3 regions of the Streptomyces sp. NPDC050704 genome follow, and region 2 is predicted to be linked to each of the others. Evidence: riboswitches for the same ligand, from Rfam matches in the RefSeq annotation. Region 2 holds a riboswitch; each other region holds the start of a gene.
The links. A riboswitch is a leader RNA that binds a small molecule or an ion and turns the genes downstream of it on or off. The one in region 2 is predicted to bind thiamine pyrophosphate.

Region 1: another riboswitch for thiamine pyrophosphate. It lies ahead of thiC (phosphomethylpyrimidine synthase ThiC); the one in region 2 lies ahead of thiO (glycine oxidase ThiO).
Region 3: another riboswitch for thiamine pyrophosphate. It lies ahead of AB0I18_RS16890 (thiamine ABC transporter substrate-binding protein); the one in region 2 lies ahead of thiO (glycine oxidase ThiO).

The regions. Positions count from the first base shown of each region.
Region 1 covers NZ_JBFAHW010000010.1:134,762-138,009, forward strand. Annotated here, with positions in the region: gene thiC (phosphomethylpyrimidine synthase ThiC) at 109-1,938, opposite strand; TPP riboswitch at 1,931-2,087, opposite strand; gene AB0I18_RS08085 (YibE/F family protein) at 2,159-3,248, shown strand, end outside.
Region 2 covers NZ_JBFAHW010000057.1:54,916-58,163, reverse strand. Annotated here, with positions in the region: gene AB0I18_RS29870 (thiazole synthase) at 1-209, opposite strand, end outside; gene thiS (sulfur carrier protein ThiS) at 213-434, opposite strand; gene thiO (glycine oxidase ThiO) at 431-1,648, opposite strand; TPP riboswitch at 1,646-1,759, opposite strand; gene AB0I18_RS29855 (hypothetical protein) at 1,812-2,156, shown strand; gene AB0I18_RS29850 (FAD-dependent oxidoreductase) at 2,243-3,248, shown strand, end outside.
Region 3 covers NZ_JBFAHW010000024.1:94,306-97,553, reverse strand. Annotated here, with positions in the region: gene AB0I18_RS16900 (phosphatidate cytidylyltransferase) at 1-330, shown strand, start outside; gene rlmN (23S rRNA (adenine(2503)-C(2))-methyltransferase RlmN) at 444-1,550, shown strand; TPP riboswitch at 1,582-1,713, shown strand; gene AB0I18_RS16890 (thiamine ABC transporter substrate-binding protein) at 1,793-2,884, shown strand; gene AB0I18_RS16885 (iron ABC transporter permease) at 3,001-3,248, shown strand, end outside.

The sequences.
Region 1 (3,248 bases), on a different contig from region 2:
CCGAGGCCTCCCTTCCTCCAAGTCTCATCCGAGGTGATGCCCCAGCCCTCGTGGCCCAGGGCCCGGGCTCGGGCTCGGGGCATCACCGCTGCCTCGGTCGGCCCTGGCTCAGTCCGCCAGTGGCAGGTACACCCGATTTCCCGCGGCCGCGAACTCCTTCGACTTCTGCGCCATTCCCTCCTCGATCTCCGCCTGCGAATCACCGTGCTCGCGGCGGATGTCGTGTGAGATCTTCATCGAACAGAACTTCGGCCCGCACATGGAGCAGAAGTGCGCCGTCTTGGCCGGCTCGGCCGGGAGTGTCTCGTCGTGGAACTCTCGGGCCGTGACCGGGTCGAGGGCCAGGTTGAACTGGTCCTCCCAGCGGAACTCGAAGCGGGCGTCCGACAGTGCGTCGTCCCACTCCTGTGCGCCCGGGTGTCCCTTGGCGAGGTCCGCTGCATGGGCCGCGATCTTGTAGGTGATGACGCCGGTCTTGACGTCGTCACGGTTGGGCAGGCCCAAGTGCTCCTTGGGCGTGACGTAGCAGAGCATGGCCGTGCCCCACCAGGCGATCATCGCGGCACCGATACCGGAGGTGATGTGGTCGTACGCCGGCGCGACGTCCGTCGTCAGCGGGCCGAGCGTATAGAACGGAGCTTCATCACAGATCTCCTGCTGAAGGTCGATGTTCTCCTTGATCTTGTGCATCGGGACATGCCCCGGGCCCTCGATCATGGTCTGTACGTTGAAACGCTTCGCGATCCTGTTGAGTTCCCCGAGCGTCTCCAACTCGGCGAACTGCGCACGGTCGTTGGCGTCCGCGATCGAGCCGGGCCGCAGGCCGTCGCCGAGCGAGTAGGTGACGTCGTACGCGGCGAGGATCTCGCAGAGCTCCTCGAAGTTCTCGTACAGGAACGACTCCTTGTGGTGGGCCAGGCACCACGCCGCCATGATCGAGCCGCCACGCGAGACGATGCCGGTCTTGCGGTTCGCGGTGAGCGGGACGTACGACAGGCGCACGCCGGCGTGGACCGTCATGTAGTCCACACCCTGCTCGGCCTGCTCGATGACCGTGTCCTTGTAGATCTCCCAGGTCAGCTCCTCGGCACGGCCGTCGACCTTTTCCAGCGCCTGGTAGAGCGGGACCGTGCCGATGGGGACGGGGGAGTTGCGCAGGACCCATTCACGCGTCGTGTGGATGTTGCGGCCGGTGGACAGGTCCATGACCGTGTCGGCGCCCCAGTGGGTCGCCCAGGTCATCTTCTCGACCTCCTCCTCGATGGAGGAGGTGACCGCGGAGTTGCCGATGTTGGCGTTGACCTTCACCAGGAACCGCTTGCCGATGATCATCGGCTCGATCTCCGGGTGGTTGACGTTGGCCGGCAGCACGGCCCGGCCCGCGGCGATCTCCTCGCGTACGACTTCGGGCGAAACGTTCTCCCGGATGGCCACGTACTCCATCTCGGGCGTGATCTCACCCCGCCTCGCGTACGTGAGTTGCGTCACGGCTTGTCCGTCGCGGCTGCGCCGCGGCTGGCGCGGACGCCCGGGGAAGACCGCGTCGAGGTTGCGCAGTCCGCCGCGCGGCGAGGTGTGCTTGATCCCGTCGTCCTCGGGACGAAGGGGACGGCCCGCGTACTCCTCGGTGTCGCCCCGGGCGATGATCCAGTTCTCGCGCAGGGGTGCCAAACCCCTGCGTACGTCGGTGTCGACGGTCGGATCGGTGTACGGGCCGGAGGTGTCGTACAGGGTGACCGACTGTCCGTTGGTGAGGTGCACCTGACGGACCGGCACCCGCAGGTCGGGGCGCGAACCCTCGACATACGCCTTGTGCCAGCCGATGGACTTCCCGGTCTCGCCGCTCTCGGGTGAGGCGGACTCCCCACCGCTGTCGCCCGGAGCGAACGCCCCGTTTGTCTGGCTGGAGGCAGGCGTGCGTACGTCCTTGTTGGTCATGAGACCTACTCCCTACGCCGGCATTACCCGGTAACAGGTTCGGCGGTCGACGCAGCGGCTTCCGTCCGCCGATGTTTCATGTGAAACATCGCTGGGACGAAGGTCAGCGCCCTCTCAGCCCGGTGCTCCGAGCTCCCGCGTGTGCAAAGGTGACTCCACGCTAGCGTCACAATGGGCGCGGTGAACAGTGGGCCCCCGCCGTTCTTGCGATGATCGGTCGGTGACCACGACGCAGCAGCCCCCACCCCCACCGTCCGAACCACCGCACGGACGCGGCCCCGACGGCCATGGGCACGAGGGCGGACATGGACACGGAAACGACGGACCAGGACCGGGCGGCGGCGGTAACTGGTTCGGTGGCGGCAGCGGTGAGGGACCAGGCGGCGGGCACGGCCACTCGCACAGTCATGGGCCGGCCGCCCCTGTCTCGATGCACCTGCGAAAGGTCATCGCGGCGGTACTGATCCCCTTCGCCGCGGCGGTCATCGTCGGGCTCGCGGTGCTCTGGCCAGGCGGTGCACCGGGGCACGAACGCACGGGGGTCGGCTTCGACCGGCAGACCCAGCAGGCCACCGTGACCAAGCTCGACAAGGTGGACTGCAAGTCCGTGAACGCCTCGGGGGAGACCCCGACCGGTGACACCTCCACCGCCGAGGGCTCGTCGGCGCAGCAACAGGCAACCGGCACCTGCAAGAAGGCGACGATCCGCGTCGACAGCGGCAAGGACAAGGGCCGTACCTTCACGGAGATCGTCCAGCCGGACTCCTCGCGGCAGCTGAAGCAGGGCCAGGAGGTGATCGTGGCGTACGCGCCCGACGCCCCCGAGGAGCTCCAGTACTCGGTCACCGATGTGAACCGCAGGCTGCCGATGGCGCTGCTGGCAGGTATCTTCGCCGTCGCCGTGGTCGTGGTGGGCCGGTTGCGTGGCCTCATGGCGCTGATCGCGCTGGCCGTCAGCTTCCTCATCCTGACGTTCTTCATCCTGCCCGCGATCCTGCAGGGTTCGAACCCGCTGGTCGTGGCGGTGGTCGGGGCCAGCGCCATCATGCTGATCGCTCTCTACATGTGCCATGGGCTCTCGGCCCGCACGTCCGTTGCGGTAGTGGGCACACTGCTCTCGTTGCTGCTGATCGGGCTGCTCGGCTCGGTGTTCATCGGCTGGGCCGCGCTGACCGGCAACACGGACGACAACACCGGTCTGATCCACGGTCTGTATCCGTCCATCGACATGAGTGGTCTGCTGCTCGCGGGCGTCATCATCGGTTCGCTCGGTGTGCTCGACGACGTGACGGTGACGCAGACCTCGGCGG
Region 2 (3,248 bases):
GGCAGCACGCGGATGCCGAGCCGGTCGAGCACGGACAGCACCGAGCCGTGCGCCGTGGGGTCCACGCGGCGCATCGCGACCGTCGTCAGCTCCGTGCCGGACGCGACGAGCGAGCGCTCCAGGACGTCGAGGCTCGGCGCGCCGCCGGTGCCCATGATGAGGCGGGACGTGAAGGACGTACCGCCGAGGACGAAGGGGTCGTCGGCCATGGGTCAGCCTCCTTGGACGGCGGTGAGGACTTCGACGCGGTCTCCCTCGGAGAGGAGGGTTTTCGCCCACCGCGCGCGCGGGACGACGGTTTCGTTGAGCGCGGCGGCCACTCCTGAGGGGGCCGCGGTGAGGGCGGCGACGACTGTGTCCAGGGCGGTGCCCGCGGCGAACTCGCGCGGCTCACCGTTGACGGAGATGGTCGTGAGTGCGGTTGCCCGGGTCATGCGGGCTGCTCCGTGAGTGCGGCGGTACTGAAGCGCTTGGGCGTGAACGGGCGGGCCTCGTCCGGGAGTTCACCGGTGGTCAGGGCGTGCGCCAGGGCGTCGCCGGTGATCGGCGTGAGCAGCACGCCGTTGCGGTAGTGGCCGGTGGCCAGGAGGAGCCCGGGGAGTTCGGTCGGGCCGAGCAGTGGCGCGTTGTCGGGGGAGGCCGGCCGCAGCCCGGCCCGCGTCTCGGTGAGCGGCAGCTCGGTGATGCCGGGTACGAGCTCGTGGGCGTCCCGCAGCAGCTCGTACACGCCGCCCGCGGTCACCGTCGTGTCCCAGCCCAGCTCCTCGCTGGTCGCGCCGACCACCAGCTCGCCGCTCTCGCGCGGCACGAGGTAGACCTGGCTGCCCCGGACGACGGCGCGCACGGTCCGGCTCAGGAAGGGCGCGTACCGTTTCGGCACGGTCAGCCGCAGCACCTGGCCCTTCACGGGACGCACCGGCGGCAGCACGTGGTCGGGGACCCCGGCGAGGCGCCCGCTGAGGCTGCCCGCGGCGAGGACGACCTGGCCGGCCGACAGTTCGGTCCCGTCGGCGGTACGGACTCCGGCGGCCCGGTCCCGTACGACGGTCAGCCGCTCGGCCCACGTCCGGTGGAAGACCACTCCGGCCCGCTCGCAGGCCGTGACCAGGGCCCCGGCCAGCCGCCGCGGATCGACCTGGTGGTCGCCGTCGACCCGCAGGCCGCCGCGCACACCCGGCGCGAGCATCGGCTCCAGGCGCCGGCACTCGCGGCCGCTCAGCCACTCGGAGTCCAGGCCCGACTGACTCTGCAGGACGTGCAGTTCGCGCAGATGGGCCCGGTCGTCGGCGTCGAGCGCGACGGCGAGCGTGCCGCACCGGCGGTAGCCGAGGTCCTGGCCGGTCGCCTCGGTCAGCTCCTCGGCGAAGTCCGGATAGCGGCGGGCGGAGGCCAGGTTGAGGCCGAGCAGGGTCTGCTCGCCGTAGTGCAGCTCGGTGACGGCGGCCAGCATCCCGGCCGCCACCTGCGCGGCGCCGCCGCCCGGTTCGGGATCCATGAGCGCGGTCGTGAAGCCGCGCTGCGCCGCCCGCCAGGCCGTGACCAGGCCGATGATGCCGCCCCCGACGACCAGTACGTCGGATGTGACGGACGCGGATGCAGCTGATGCGGATGCGGCTGATGCGGATGTGGCCGATGTTGTACGCGACATGGGCGTCCAGCCCCTCCCTTCGCCGGCATGACCCGGATCAGGTTCGTACGGTCGGAGGCCGTCCCAGCCTCCCTCTCAGCCCGGTTCGTCCGGGCTCCCGCGAGTGCTCTACGTTGGCCACCCTAGCCCTTCGTCGCACGCCTCAGTAAGGGAGCCTCACGGCATGGCCCGCTCGCTCGACGGTCTCTTCCTCGCTCCCGTCGCCGACCAAGCCCCAGGTCAGGTGGGCACGCGCACCCGGTTCGCGTACCACGAGAAGGACGGCGAGATCTGGGCCGAGTACGCGGGCGGCGACGTCGTACGCGGCCATCTCGTGGGCACCCGCGCGGGCGACCGCCTCGACTTCCGGTACGTACAGCTCAAGCGGGACGGCACCACCTCCTCGGGGCACTGCGAGTCCCGGGTCGTCGAGCTGGCCGACGGGCGGGTGCGCCTGGAGGAGACCTGGGAGTGGGAGTCGCAGCCGGGCAGCGGGACAAGTGTGGTCGAAGAGGTCACCGGGAACTGAACCCGCCGGCGCCGGGGAAGCCGCTGTGGAACAGGTCACTGATCGTGCCCCCTGACTGACAATCCGTCAGTGTCTATGGTGATCGTGTGAGCGAGCAGACGCAGGGACGGAGCCCGACGACGGGACGGAACGTCGTGATCGTCGGCGCGGGCATGGCCGGGGTGCAGACCGCGGTGGCCCTGCGGGAACGGGGCTTCACCGGCACCGTGACGCTGATCGGCGCGGAGCCCCACCAGCCCTACGACCGGCCGCCGCTGTCCAAGGCCGTACTCCTCGGCAAGGCGGAGGGCTCCGCCTTCGACGTCGACTTCGAGGCGCTGGGCGTCGAGCTTCGCCTGGGCCTCGAAGTGACCGGCCTGCGCCCTCGCCGGCACGAGCTCGACACGGCCGCCGGGCCCGTCCCGTACGACGTCCTGGTCGTCGCCACCGGCGCGGAACCGATCCATCTGCCGGGCGCCGAGGGCGTCCCCGGAGTCCATCTGCTGCGCACGCTGGACGACGCCGAGCGACTGCGGCCCGTACTCGCCCGGCAGCACGACATCGTGGTGGTGGGCGCGGGCTGGATCGGCGCCGAGTTCGCCACGGCGGCGCGCGAGGCGGGCTGTGCGGTGACCGTCGTCGAGGCCGCCGACCGGCCGCTGGTGGGCGCCCTGCCCGCCGAGGTGGCCGCCCCCATGGCGGCCTGGTACGCGGACAGCGGGGCGTTGTTGCGCACCCACGCGCGCGTGGAGCGCGTCGAGCCCGGCGCCGTGGTTCTGGACGACGGTTCGCGGGTACCCGCGGGTGCGGTCGTCGTCGGCATCGGGGCGCGGCCCGCCACGGCCTGGCTGGCCGGTTCCGGGATCGAGCTCGGCGCCCATCGCGAGGTCGTCGCGGACGACCATCTGCGCACCTCAGTGCCGGACGTGTACGCGGTCGGCGACTGCGCCTCCTTCCCGTCGGGCCGGTACGGCGAGCGCCTGCTGGTCCACCACTGGGACAACGCACTCCAGGGCCCTCGCACGGTCGCCGCGAACATCGTCGGCGAGACGGCCGCCGCGTACGACCCCGTGCCGTACTTCTGGTCCGAGCAGTTCGGCCGCTTCGTCCAGT
Region 3 (3,248 bases), on a different contig from region 2:
ACGCACAAGCTCGCCCCGCGCATCAGCCCCGGCAAGACCCGCGAGGGCCTGCTCGGCGCGGTCGCCTTCGCGATGGTGGGGGGCGCACTGTGCATGGAGTTCCTCATCGACGACGGCACTTGGTGGCAGGGCCTGCTCGTCGGCTTCGCGGTCGCGGTCACCGCCACGCTCGGCGACCTCGGCGAGTCCATGATCAAGCGCGACCTCGGCATCAAGGACATGGGCACGCTGCTGCCGGGGCACGGCGGGATCATGGACCGCCTCGACTCGCTTCTGCCGACGGCTCCGGTGGTGTGGTTGTTGATGGTGATCTTCGTGGGGTCCGGCTGACCCGGCTGACCCATCGACCGGCTGACCGGTTGACCTGCATAAACGTACGTGAGGGGCCCGTTGTCCACAGGGTGGCGGGTCCCTCTTCGTATGTCTGCGACACTTGTATGGCTATGCCTAAGCCCGGAGAACTCACTTTCGTCGCCCCGCGCGGAGCCAAGAAGCCGCCGCGGCACCTTGCCGATCTCACGCCCGCCGAGCGTAAAGAGGCGGTTGCCGCGATCGGTGAGAAGCCGTTTCGCGCCAAGCAGCTCTCGCAGCACTACTTCGCGCGGTACGCGCACGATCCGGAGCAGTGGACCGACATCCCCGCGGGGTCGCGCGCCAAGCTCCAGGAGGCGCTGCTGCCCGAGCTGATGACGGTCGTGCGGCACCTGTCCACCGACGAGGGCACCACCCGCAAGACCCTGTGGCGGCTCTTCGACGGCACGCTCGTCGAGTCCGTGCTGATGCGGTACCCGGACCGGGTCACCATGTGCATCAGTTCGCAGGCCGGGTGCGGGATGAACTGCCCGTTCTGCGCCACCGGACAGGCCGGTCTCGACCGGAACCTGTCCACCGGCGAGATCGTGCACCAGATCGTGGACGGGATGCGGGCACTCCGGGACGGTGAGGTCCCCGGTGGCCCGGCGCGGCTGAGCAACATCGTGTTCATGGGTATGGGCGAGCCCCTCGCCAACTACAAGCGGGTCGTCCAGTCCATCCGGGCCCTCACCGACCCCGAGCCGGACGGGCTCGGGCTGTCGCAGCGCGGGATAACCGTGTCGACGGTGGGGCTTGTCCCTGCCATCAACCGGTTCTCCGACGAGGGCTTCAAGTGCCGCCTCGCCATCTCCCTGCACGCACCGGACGACGAGCTGCGCGACACCCTCGTCCCGGTCAACACGCGGTGGAACGTGCGTGAGGTCCTGGACGCCGGATGGGAGTACGCGGCCAAGTCGGGCCGTCGGCTCTCCATCGAGTACGCGCTCATCCGGGACATCAACGACCAGGCGTGGCGCGGTGACCGGCTCGGCCGGATGCTCAAGGGCAAGCCCGTGCACGTGAACCTGATCCCGCTGAACCCGACGCCCGGCTCCAAGTGGACCGCCTCGCGGCCCGAGGACGAGAAGGCGTTCGTCGAGGCCATCGCGGCGCACGGCGTGCCGGTGACCGTCCGGGACACCCGCGGCCAGGAGATCGACGGGGCGTGCGGGCAGCTCGCGGCCACCGAGCGATAGGGCGGTACGCTGGCCCCGTAAGCACATCTTCATATTCCGACAGGGGAGCGCCACAGCGCTGAGAGTGCGGTAGCCGGGTCACGGATGAAAGGACCTGGCGGGCCGCAGACCCTCTGAACCTTGCCCAGGTCATTCTGGGTAGGAAGTTCGGTCATTACTCGAGCTGTTGCGCCCTGCCCGGGAACTTTCAGAGGTTCCCGGGCAGGGCCGCGTCTCTTCCTGGTAACCCAGGAGGAAAGTCAGTGAGCACCACCAGGAAGTTCACGGCCGTGGCCGTCGGGCTGGGCCTTGTCACGCTCGCCGCGTGCGGTTCGTCCGACTCCGACGACCAGACCGGCGGCTCCGGCTCCGGATCCAAGACCGTGACCCTCGTCAGTCACGACTCCTTCGCCTACACCAAGGACGTGCTGACGGCGTTCGAGAAGGAGTCCGGGTACAAGGTCAGGGTCCTCAAGGACGGCGACGCCGGACAGGCCGTCAACAAGGCGATCCTCACCAAGGACAACCCGCAGGGCGACGTCTTCTTCGGCGTCGACAACACCCTGCTGTCACGGGCACTCGACAACGGGCTGTTCCAGTCGTACGAGGCCAAGGGCTCCGACCTGATCCTGCCGGAGTACCGGGCCGACCAGGACAAGCACCGGGTCACGCCCATCGACTCCGGAGACATCTGCGTCAACTACGACAAGGCCTACTTCAGCAAGCGCAAGCTGGCCCCGCCGACGTCCTTCGACGACCTGATCAAGCCCGCGTACAAGAACCTGCTCGTCACCGAGAACGCGTCCACCTCCTCGCCCGGACTCGGCTTCCTGCTCGGTACCGCCGCCAAGTACGGCGATGACGGCTGGCAGGACTACTGGAAGAAGCTCAAGGCCAACGGCGTGAAGGTCGTCGACGGGTGGGAGCAGGCCTACAACGAGGAGTTCTCGGGCTCCGCCGGCGGCAAGAAGGCCAAGGCGGACCGGCCGCTCGTCGTCTCGTACGCCTCCTCGCCGCCCGCCGAGGTCATCTACGCCGACCCGAAGCCGAAGACCGCACCGACCGGCGTCGCGGCCGGCACCTGCTTCCGGCAGGTCGAGTACGCGGGGCTGCTGAGCAACGCCAGGAACGAGAAGGGCGGCAAGGCGCTCGTCGACTTCCTGATCAGCAAGAAGTTCCAGGACGACATGCCGCTCAACATGTTCGTGTACCCGGTGCGCGAGGCCGCTCAGGTGCCCGCCGAGTTCACGAAGTTCGGACCGCAGGCCGAGGATCCCGAGACCCTGGACCCCGCCAAGATCGCCGACAACCGGGACCAGTGGGTCAAGTCGTGGACCTCGCTCGTACTGAAGTAGAGCCGCCCGAAGCAGAACCGCGCGGAGCGGAGCCGTCCGGAGCGGAGCTGTCCGGAGCGAAGTCGCCCGAGGCGAAGCCGCGCGCGCGTACGAACAGCGCGGCTCGGCTCGGTCTCATGGCCGTGCCCGTCGCGTTCTTCGCGGTCTTCTTCGCCTACCCGGTCGCGGCGATCGTGGCCCGCGGGCTGAAGATCGACGGGGTCTGGCAGTTCGGGCGGATCGGCGACGTACTCACCCAGTCCGACATCCGGCACGTCCTGTGGTTCACGACCTGGCAGGCGCTCGCCTCGACCGCGCTCACGCTGCTGATCGCGCTCCCCGGCGCGTATGTCTTCGCGCGCTTCGATTTCAGGGGCAAGCAAGT